2 regions of the Peribacillus sp. Aquil_B1 genome follow, and region 2 is predicted to be linked to the other one. Evidence: riboswitches for the same ligand, from Rfam matches in the RefSeq annotation. Region 2 holds a riboswitch; the other holds the start of a gene.
What was found. A riboswitch is a leader RNA that binds a small molecule or an ion and turns the genes downstream of it on or off. The one in region 2 is predicted to bind S-adenosylmethionine.
Positions count from the first base shown of each region.

Region 1: it holds a riboswitch for S-adenosylmethionine, as region 2 does, so the genes downstream of both, MPH60_RS08115 (bifunctional homocysteine S-methyltransferase/methylenetetrahydrofolate reductase) here and MPH60_RS15545 (Fur-regulated basic protein FbpA) in region 2, are expected to answer to the same signal.

Region 1 covers NZ_JAKXEE010000001.1:1,607,542-1,612,736, reverse strand. Annotated here, with positions in the region: gene metH (methionine synthase) at 1-1,533, opposite strand, end outside; gene MPH60_RS08115 (bifunctional homocysteine S-methyltransferase/methylenetetrahydrofolate reductase) at 1,526-3,373, opposite strand; SAM riboswitch class I at 3,478-3,576, opposite strand; gene MPH60_RS08110 (MOSC domain-containing protein) at 3,688-4,338, opposite strand; gene ku (non-homologous end joining protein Ku) at 4,842-5,195, opposite strand, start outside.
Region 2 covers NZ_JAKXEE010000002.1:379,838-385,032, forward strand. Annotated here, with positions in the region: gene MPH60_RS15530 (GDSL-type esterase/lipase family protein) at 1-602, opposite strand, end outside; gene MPH60_RS15535 (GNAT family N-acetyltransferase) at 820-1,326, shown strand; gene MPH60_RS15540 (aspartyl-phosphate phosphatase Spo0E family protein) at 1,395-1,589, opposite strand; gene MPH60_RS15545 (Fur-regulated basic protein FbpA) at 1,843-2,031, opposite strand; SAM riboswitch class I at 2,207-2,311, opposite strand; TPP riboswitch at 2,469-2,574, shown strand; gene tenA (thiaminase II) at 2,664-3,353, shown strand; gene thiW (energy coupling factor transporter S component ThiW) at 3,366-3,887, shown strand; gene thiD (bifunctional hydroxymethylpyrimidine kinase/phosphomethylpyrimidine kinase) at 3,856-4,662, shown strand; gene thiM (hydroxyethylthiazole kinase) at 4,659-5,195, shown strand, end outside.

The DNA.
Region 1 (5,195 bases), on a different contig from region 2:
TTGTTCATCTCCTGTTCCTACAGGAAATACAAGCGGATCAAAGATGATGTCACTTTTGTTTAGACCGTACTTATTGACGAGCAGATCCACAGACCGTGTTGCCACTTCCAATTTCCGTTCAGCATCGACGGCCATCCCAATTTCATCAATGGTTCCTACGACAACGGCAGCACCATATTGATGGACTAAGGGTACTATTTTTTCAAAGCGCTCTTCACCATCTTCAAGGTTTATGGAATTAATGATCGATTTTCCTTGTGAATGTTTTAATGCTTGTTCAAGAACGGCTTCGTCCGTAGTATCGATGACCAATGGGACCTTCACTTTTTTGACGACCTCTTCCACAAATTCCTTCATATCGCCAAGCTCATCCCCATCAGGGTCTGCAAGACAGATATCAATGACATGGGCGCCTTTTTTCACTTGGGTACGCGCAATTTCGGCTGCTGGCTCGTAATGCTTGCCGCGTATCAGCTCCTTGAATTTTCGGGAACCGATAACATTCGTCCTTTCACCTACGAATAAAGGACGCATTGAATCATCGTAAATGAGCGGTTCTATGCCTGATACGGCATGACCATGGGCAGTTTCCGAAATTGTACGGGGCTTCATCCCTTCGAGCACCCTGGAAAGTTCTTTAATATGCTCTGGCGTCGTACCACAACATCCGCCAATGATATTGATCCATCCCTTATCGGCAAATTGCTTCATTTTCTCAGCCAGGGAAGTTGGTGACTCATGATAGTGTCCTTCTTCATCAGGGAGCCCGGCATTCGGATAACAACTGATGGCGCTATTCGATATATCTGCAAGTGTCCTGATATGGTCTATCATGAATTCCGGCCCTGTTGCACAATTAAGGCCGACAGCTACGGGCTTCATATGTTCAACCGATAAATAAAAAGCTTCTATGGACTGGCCAGCAAGTGTCGTGCCCATCGGTTCAATTGTTCCTGATATGATGACAGGCACTTCTTTTCCTGTTTTTGCAAATGCTGCTTTGATGCCAGAAAAGGCAGCCTTGACATTAAGCATATCCTGACAGGTTTCCACCAACAGCAAGTCTACACCGCCATCCAAGAGACCCAGTGCCTGTTCTTCATAAGAATCGGTTAAAATATCAAAAGTCGTTCCGCCCGTTACGGAAAGCGTTTTTGTAGTGGGGCCCATCGATCCGGCTACATACCTTGGCCATTCCTCATTGGAATACTTTTCACAAGCTTTAACGGCAAGCTCAGCTGAAATTTTATTTAGCTTGTAGGCAATCGTGCTTATTTGGTATTCATCAAGAACGATGCTGGTCGCTCCAAAGGTATTGGTTTCAATGATATCTGCGCCCGCTGCTAAATATTTTTCATGAATGGACTGGATGATTTCCGGTTGCGTCAGTGATAAATATTCATTGCAGCCCTCGAATTGTTCTCCGCCAAAATCGTCTGCTGTCAAATTCTCCGCTTGAAGCATGGTTCCCATCGCCCCATCAAGCAGGAGAATCTTAGAATTTAACTGATCTTGAATCGCTTTTTTATTCATGTACTGCCACCTCTGATGTCTGTTTACTATCGACTTTTCTAATATATTTCGTAAGTTCCGCCGTCATTTCATAGCGAAGGAACGGAGTGATTAAATATATGCCCTTGAATTTTTCCCTAGCCGCGTCCACCAGTTCCCGCGCGATATTGACCCCTTCAATCCTTGACTTTACAGGGTCATCCCCCGCTAAAGCCATGGCCCTTCTTACGTTATCAGGCAATTTAATGCCAGGGATCTCATTATGGATGAATTCTGCATTCCGGGTGCTTGTCAAAGGCATGATACCGATGAAAATCGGAGTTTCTAAATGTTTTGTAGCTTCATGCACTTCTTCGATTTGCTCCACCGAATAAATTGGCTGTGTCAAAAATGATTGGGCACCGCAGGAAATCTTCTTTTCCATTCTCAGTACGGCTTTATCCAGATATTTCACATTAGGATTAAACGCTGCCGCAATTTTAAAATTTGCCCGTTGACCCAAACTTTGACCGGAATAGGAAAGACCTTCATTAAATTGTTTGACCAGGCTTATAAGGTCAAAGGAAGATAAATCATAAACCGAGGTGGCACCCGGGAAGTCCCCTATTTTTGAAGGATCTCCGGTGATGATCAATAATTCATTCAGCCCTACCGTCTGCAGACCCATTAAATGTGACTGGAGGCCAATCAAATTTCGATCACGGCATGTTATATGCACCATCGGATTAATATTCAATTGGTTCTTAAGTAAGTTAGCCAGTGCATCATTCGATATCCTTGGTGAGGCAAGTGAATTATCCGCTAATGTAATGGAATCGACCCCTGCTTTTTTCAAAACCTCAGCACCGGTCATGAAACTCTCTATTCCCAGTTTTTTCGGTGGATCAAGTTCAACGAGGATCGTCCTTTCCGTTTTGGCCTTTTCGTACAGTGGAAGCTCCAATTCTCGATCGTTCACTTCAATTATTTCTATTTCGCGGGATTTCGTAACTTTCTCTTTTACAGGAGCAAAACTTCCGATCGCATTCTTTACAGCTTGGATATGCAGTGGAGTCGTTCCACAGCACCCGCCTATGATAGCGGCACCTTGCTCACGAAGTTCCAAGGCACTTGACCCAAAGTATTCCGGCACGGCTTTATAGACGAGCCTTCCATCCACATAATCAGGGAGGCTGGCATTAGGGTATATGGCGATCGATGCTTCCTTCGGCATACTCACTTCTTCCAAGGCCCGGATCATATGATGTGGACCAAGACGGCAATTCACCCCCACAACATCGGCACCCAGTTGCTCGAGTTTTTGAAAGGCTTCATTTAAATGGATTCCATTTTGTAGATTACCCAGTTCATGCATCGAAACATTTGCGATGATCGGCAGTCCAGTTTCATTTTTTACGATTTGCAGGACGGTTTCCAGCTCTTCCAGGTCATAAAATGTTTCCAAGAGAATTCCATCCGGGTTTTCCATCAACAGACTGTATAGCTGTTCACGAAAACCCCGTTTAATCTCTTCCATGCTTAAATCCGATTTCCTGATACTCCGCTGTGCCCCTATGGTACCGAAGACATACGCCTTTCCTTTTGCCGCTTTTTTAGCTAGAATGACTCCCTGGCGGTTGATTCTGCTAACTTCATCTTCAAGTCCATACCGTTTCAATTTGTTGAAATTAGCTCCGTATGTATTTGATTGAAGGATATCTGCACCAGCTTCCAGATAGGCACGGTGGATGGACTCTATTTGATTTGGATTCGTGCAGTTTAATTCCTCATAACATTGATCGATGCCATTTGAGTACAATAAGGTCCCCATTGCCCCTTCCCCAACCAACATTCTTTCTTTCACTTCTTTACGAAAATTCATCATTACACCCTCTCTCAAAAACAGTCCTGTTTTTGTCGTATTTTATGAGTATGAGAGAAAAGGAAAAAAAACCTTCTCAAAGAAGAAGGTTTTTTGAAACATTCTCCTCATCTATCAAGCTCTGCTTGCTGGATTTAGCACCTTTGCCTAAGCTGGTTGCTGAGGTTTCTTCGGGCCAGTCCCTCCACCTCTCTCGATAAGATCCATTTATATAATTTTCACAAGATTTCAAAATTAGATTATATTTAATTTACATTAATAATCTGTCAATTTCAATACCTGATCGACATTTTTTTCACTTTTGCAAAAATGATTCAATCTTTTGCGGGTTTAACCCTCTTCAAGATTCTTTGTTTCCAGTCTTCCGCTAACGAGTCTAGAGTAAGTAAAGCCTTAGCGCCTTCCAGGCCATCTCGTTTATGTAGGATTACCTCTGTTGCATAATGAACTGAAATTTTTTCTTGCAAACGATCTATCAGCACGATTTCGTTTTGCTTATTTATCGTTCCTTCTTGAAGTACTCTTGCAAAATAACCAGTGAAACTCGTTTTCAGCACAAGTTCCAAAAACTTAGGTTGTTGATTAAAGTGGGAAATGGTCGAACAAGGTATCCTCCCCTGGTTAATTTGCACAATCACTTCGCCTATTTGATAAATATCGCCGATATACGTGTCTTCTTCCCTCATCCCCTCTACGGTTAAATTTTCACCGAATGCTGGGATATCCAGCTTTTTAGAGAATTTTTCATTCCATAATGAATAATGCTCAAAGGGGTAAATGCACAAAGCCCGATCAGGACCTCCATGGAACTTTACATTACCAATCCCATCACCAATTATGCCTGATTTAGTCACTGTCACATTATCCTGTGCTTGTTTATCCATGGCTGAAAAGATATCGACATTCGAAAAAATTTCCTGTTTCGGCTTTCCGGCATGAAGTGATTTGATTTTTCCATTTTCCATTTGCATCTTCCATTCATATTTAATTTATATCATCCTATATGTATAAATTATACTAAAAATCCATTTATTCTGTAGCTTTTTATAAGTATATGAAGTGAAAAAGCCACATAATCCGCTTAAATGGACAAAATATCATTGATTTCCAGAAAAATTCATAGGTTAGTTTCAGTAATTTTGTTGCTATTTCAGAATTAAATATGGTAGAATATGAACACAATATATAGTCGAAAACTACAACCGTTCGCCTATATGTTGATTTTCACGATTGAATTCCTCATTGTCGCTCTTTAGGGAGCGAATTTTTTTGCCTCCATTTCCATCCATTTATTTTCTTTTATTCCATCCATATCCTTAAATCGTGATTCACTTACCTATTTGCACTTTCCTTTCCTATACAAATCCCTCCCTGTAAAGTCACTTTCACTCCCTTATAAGTGTCTGGTTCTTTGCTAAAACAAGCAGAAAGCCGAGCGACACCATATGTCTTCCGCTCAGCTTCCTGTTTAAGCTTGTTTCTTTTTTTTCGGTGCCGCTTTCTTTCGGGTCGTCTTTTTCTTTTCCGGTTCATCATGTTTCGTACGGTCAATGGATGCCTGTAATGCCTCCATTAAATCGGTTACATTGTTGGAAACTGGTTCTTTTGTTTTGGCTGTAATCGTCGTCTGTCCCGTTTTCTTTGATTCAATCAATTCTAGCAACGCGGTTCGATAGTCATCCGTGTATTTTGTCGGATCGAAAGTAGTCGTTAATTGATCTATCAATAATACGGCAGTATCGATTTCTTTTTTTACAATGGTATCATTGGCTGGGATATTCGGAACGTCCGCTGTGGAACGGACTTCATCCGGATAATGAAT
Region 2 (5,195 bases):
CCTTCAAAAAGATCATTCGTAGGAATGAATAACATCCTATTGTCTTTATCCGCTATTCCCTTTATTGACTGGTTATAATCGCGAATGTGCTTTTCAAGTTTATGATTTCCTTTATTTGGATTATATAGTCCTACTATCAGAATATCCGCTTTATCGTTTGCCTTTATCAGTGTTGACGTAATCTTTTGCAGATGGCTGATATACTCCCGTTTACCCTCATTGATTTTTCGATCACTGATTTTCTCCAAGTCCCCGCCGTTACTATTGATCAAGTCATTCGTTCCGATATAAACGATGAAAGTATCGGCTTCATCAAGTTTCGTTTTAATGCGGTAATCATCAAGCTGTTTCATCACCCCATCCGTTTCCTGGCCTTTTATACCGTAATTCCAAAAACTCACCTTTTGTTCAGATTCTGGGTTATTCAATTCATCCTCCAGGCCTTCTATATATCCTTCCCCGTCCTTATCCCCTTTTCCATAGGTTAACGAATCTCCAAAAGCCATCACCCTTTGCACATCTTCCGACTCCGAGGCCTGAAATTCATATGCAGCAAAACATATAACCAGTACTATAATCAAAAAAACTGCCAACTTTTTCATTTGGTTCTCCTCTGTCTTTTTACTAGTAGTATTTAATCCTTTACATACCCCAAAAATCTGCAGACGTAACATAAAAAAGAATTGTCAGATAAAGAGTAAAGAGTGTATGATAATAAAAACTTTCAATGGATTGGGTGTCATTCACCGTCCCTTAAACAAAAAACGGGATTACCCTTCATTCTGGAGATTGAATAAATGATAGTTAGGAGTTTAAATCATGGAAGAGCACATAGAGTTTAGAGAGGCAGAACTATCTGATCTACCCAAAATTGTTGAAATATATAATTCGACAATTGCTTCAAGAATGGTCACGGCGGATACGGAGCCTGTATCCGTCCAATCGAGGGTTAAATGGTTTGAGGAACATCATTCAGAAAGTAGACCGCTATATATCATTGCTATAGAAGGGAAAACTGCTGGCTGGATGAGCTTTCAATCCTTCTATGGCCGACCGGCGTATAACTCCACTGCCGAAATCAGCATTTATATGGATGATTATTTCCGGGGAAAAGGAATCGGACAAATTTCGATTCAAAAGGCAATTGAATTGAGTCCAAAATTAGGTATTAAGACTTTATTGGGTTTCATTTTCGCCCACAATATACCGAGCCTTAAGCTTTTTTCCAAATTCGGGTTTGAAGAATGGGCGCATTTACCTCAAGTTGCCGAGCTGGATGGCATTGAGCGCGATTTGGTCATTCTTGGTAAACGTGTCGATATTTAAGATAATTCTTTAGAGCTATTGCCTTGAGCAGTAGCTTTTTCAAATTAATACAGTTCAAATTGGCTAATTTAAAAATACCTATATGCTTTTTGGAGAGAAAAATATTCTGACTCTCTTTTACTTGCTAACGCATTTAAAAGCGAATCCAATTCTTGACTGGCTTGAACAGTTAGCAGACTTGTTAAGCCGTAACTTGCTGCCAATTTGATCATTTCCTGTCTCTTTTCTTCTACTTTTTCTATCGTTACCTTACGGCAAGGCATTATATGTCACCTCCCATTTATTCAATTTTTTTACACTTTCATCATAATGAAACTACTAGTTAAAATCAACTATTTTTCAGAAATAAAATGTGTTATTTTATAGGTTAAATGTGACAAAACACCTACTTCATTCTTTAATTATGTATATTTTATGTCATTTCCTATTAAACGCAAAAAAGCACCCACTGGTGTCGACTGTGAATGCTTACATCATATCCCTTATCCTAGAACCCAAAATATAGTCCATCGCTTACTATGTCATCCATTCAGAAGGTGACTCGTTATTAGGTCTATTTATAACAATCTTATATTCATCTTCAAGCACTTTTAATGGGGCATCATAAAGGTGCCTTTCATCAGAAGTTTTGTATACTCCATTGGCCAATAGCTCTTCAATGAGCTTTGCCTTCCTCTGTTCAATCCTCTTAAATAGTTCTGCCATGTAAATGGCTCCTTTCCTAGTCATCCTAGAGCCTGCTTCTAGTTAGCTAACTTTATCAACATATTTGATTTTCACCAAATTATATATACCTTTTCTATTATGTCACTAAACGTTATTTCCCAAAAATAAAAGCCCCTTCTAATTCAAGAAGAGGCTGACAGTGTCCGTACGGCTCTTCTTATCTTCCAAGCATATGCTTGTTGGATTTAGCACAGTTCCCAAAACGGTTCCGCTGCCGAGGTTTCTTAGGGCCAAGTCCCTCCACCTCTCTGGATAAGAATTCGATATATAATTGTTGTAGAAATGATTCTATCCTAATAATCATCAAAAGTCAATTACCTGGTTCTCCCTTTTTTCCTTGACATTGTTTATCCCTCTTTTAAATACGGGTTGCAATTTCTTGTCTTTCTGATATGATGTCAGTAATTACATACAATTCACACCACTAGGGGAGTCTTTTTTTTAGACTGAGATGGAATTAATTCCGGACCCTTTGAACCTGAACCGGCTCATACCGGCGGAGGGAAGTGGATGATATCGTCCATTTACAGACTATATCCATCTACCCCGTTCCGTATTCAGGAACGGGGTTTTTCATTATCAAGGAGAACCATTCTAAAGGAGGATGAACAATGGAGAAGATTAAAACAGAAACATTCAGTGATAGACTTCACGCACGGGCAAAAGAGATTTGGAAAAGGAACCATTCACATCCCTTTGTTCAGGCAATTGGAAACGGCACGCTTCCTGAAAAGAAATTTGCCTATTACCTGAAGCAGGACTATATCTATCTCATGGATTATTCCAAGCTCTTTGCTTTAGGTGTCATCAAAGCTCATAACATCGAAACCATGGCAAAGTTTGCGAGTATTTTAAATGAAACCCTTCAAGTGGAAATGGATATCCATCGGCATTATGCTTCCGAATTCGGAATCAGTTCCAAAGAATTGGAAGATACAGAACCTACTCCCACCACTCTAGCCTATACAGGTTACATGCTAAATGCAGCACAGCATGGGACTTTGGCAGACTTGATCGCCTGTCTCCTGCCCTGCGCTTGGGATTATTATGAAATCGGTTTGCTATTAAAAGAACAAAATGGAGCAGCATTGGAAAACAATCGCTACGCAGATTGGATAAGGTCCTATTCATCGCCTGAATTCGGGGAAGCACACAAGTGGCTGATCGCATTGTTGGAAGAATTGACGGAGGGCATGCCAGAAAAGGAACTTCTTAGATTAGAAAAGCACTTTTTGGTTACTTCCCGATATGAATATTTATTCTGGGATATGGTTCAAAATGAGCAGGATTGGCCGCTGTAGGTCGCAGGCATGATGAATCCTATCAAGAAACTGACGTTGACTGCCATGATCACGGCTATAACGACGCTGACCAGTTCATTTATTTTCATCCCTGCAGGATTTGCAAAGATCTTTCCTATTCAGCATCTGGCAAATGTCCTCACGGCCGTTCTATTGGGGCCTGCTTATGCTGTGACACAAGCTTTCTTAGTTTCCATCATTAGAAACATGTCTGGTACCGGTTCAATATTCGCCTTTCCCGGCAGCATGATCGGTGCACTTTTGGCTGCCATCCTTTATCGAAAAACACAAAGCTTAAAATTCGCTTGTTTAGGTGAAGTGATCGGGACCGGCATTCTCGGTTCCCTGGCCTGTTATCCACTTGCCATCCTCCTATTGGGAGAAAAAGCTGCTCTTTTTGGTTTTTTACCGGCTTTTATGCTCAGTTCATTCGCAGGTTCGATTTTAGCTTTCATATTACTTAAAATACTTCTAAAAAATAATTATATGAAGGGGTTTTTTTATGAAAACAGCATTAACCATCGCCGGCTCTGATTCTGGGGGCGGTGCTGGAATACAAGCGGATTTAAAAACATTTTCTGCACATGGGGTCTTTGGAATGTCTGCCATCACAGCCGTAACCGCACAAAATACAATGGAAGTCCGTTCTGTACAGCCAATAGAAACAGCTATCATATCGGACCAAATTGCAGCTATATTTGAAGATATTCCTGTCGATGCAGTAAAAATAGGCATGCTCGGATCAAAAGAAATCGTGGAAACAGTCGCAGCGTCCCTTAAAACCTACATGCCTGCCATCGTTATCCTTGACCCTGTCATGATTTCCAAAAGCGGCCACCATTTGCTCGACGAAAAGGCTGTCTCCGCCTTAAAAATGGATTTGCTTCCGCTTGCAACACTTGTAACACCAAATGTACCGGAAGCGGAAGTACTTACTGGCTTGTCGATTCGGACGAAACAAGATTTCTATAGAGCATGCAATTCAATACAAGAAATGGGTCCCAAAGCCGTTTTACTTAAAGGCGGCCATGCAGCGGGAAATCCAAATGATCTTTTTTATGATGGGACTGACTTCCACTGGATCAAGGGAGAGCGCATTCATACAAAAAACACTCATGGTACGGGCTGTACCTTATCATCCGCCATTACATCAAACCTGGCAAATGGACTGCCATTGCAAGAGTCGATCGAACAGGCCAAGACTTATATTTCTGAAGCGATACGCAATAGTTTTTCAATCGGTAAAGGTCATGGACCTGTCCATCATTTTCATTCATATTCAAAAAAAGAACGGAGTGACTTAATATGAAGGTTTCCGCAGCCGATTTATTCGTGAAGGTAAGAGAAAGAAAACCACTCGTTCATCAAATCACCAACTTTGTTACGGTCAACGACTGCGCAAATGCCACCCTTGCCATCGGTGGTTCACCAGTGATGACATCGAGCCCAAGAGAAGTGGCGGATATGGTCAAATTGGCGGATGCATTGGTCCTGAATTTCGGTACGATCGATGATAAAGCCTTGGAAGCAATGGAGATTGCCGGTTCGACTGCAAATGACCTGGATATCCCGGTCATTTTGGACCCGGTGGGAGTTGGTGCCACCGCCTATCGTACAGAGCAAGTGAAAGAGCTTCTAAGGAAGGTCACTTTCCAAATCATTCGTGGAAATGCAAGTGAGATTCTTTCATTGATGGGTGGGGATACCGTTACTCGCGGGGTGGATTCGGAGGAGCTTGCGGTCAGCAATGCAGAGCTGGCCGCTCAAGCGGCAAAAAAATTTAATTGCATCGTCGTGGTCAGCGGAGCGAAGGATGCGGTCAGCGATGGAACACATACGTCC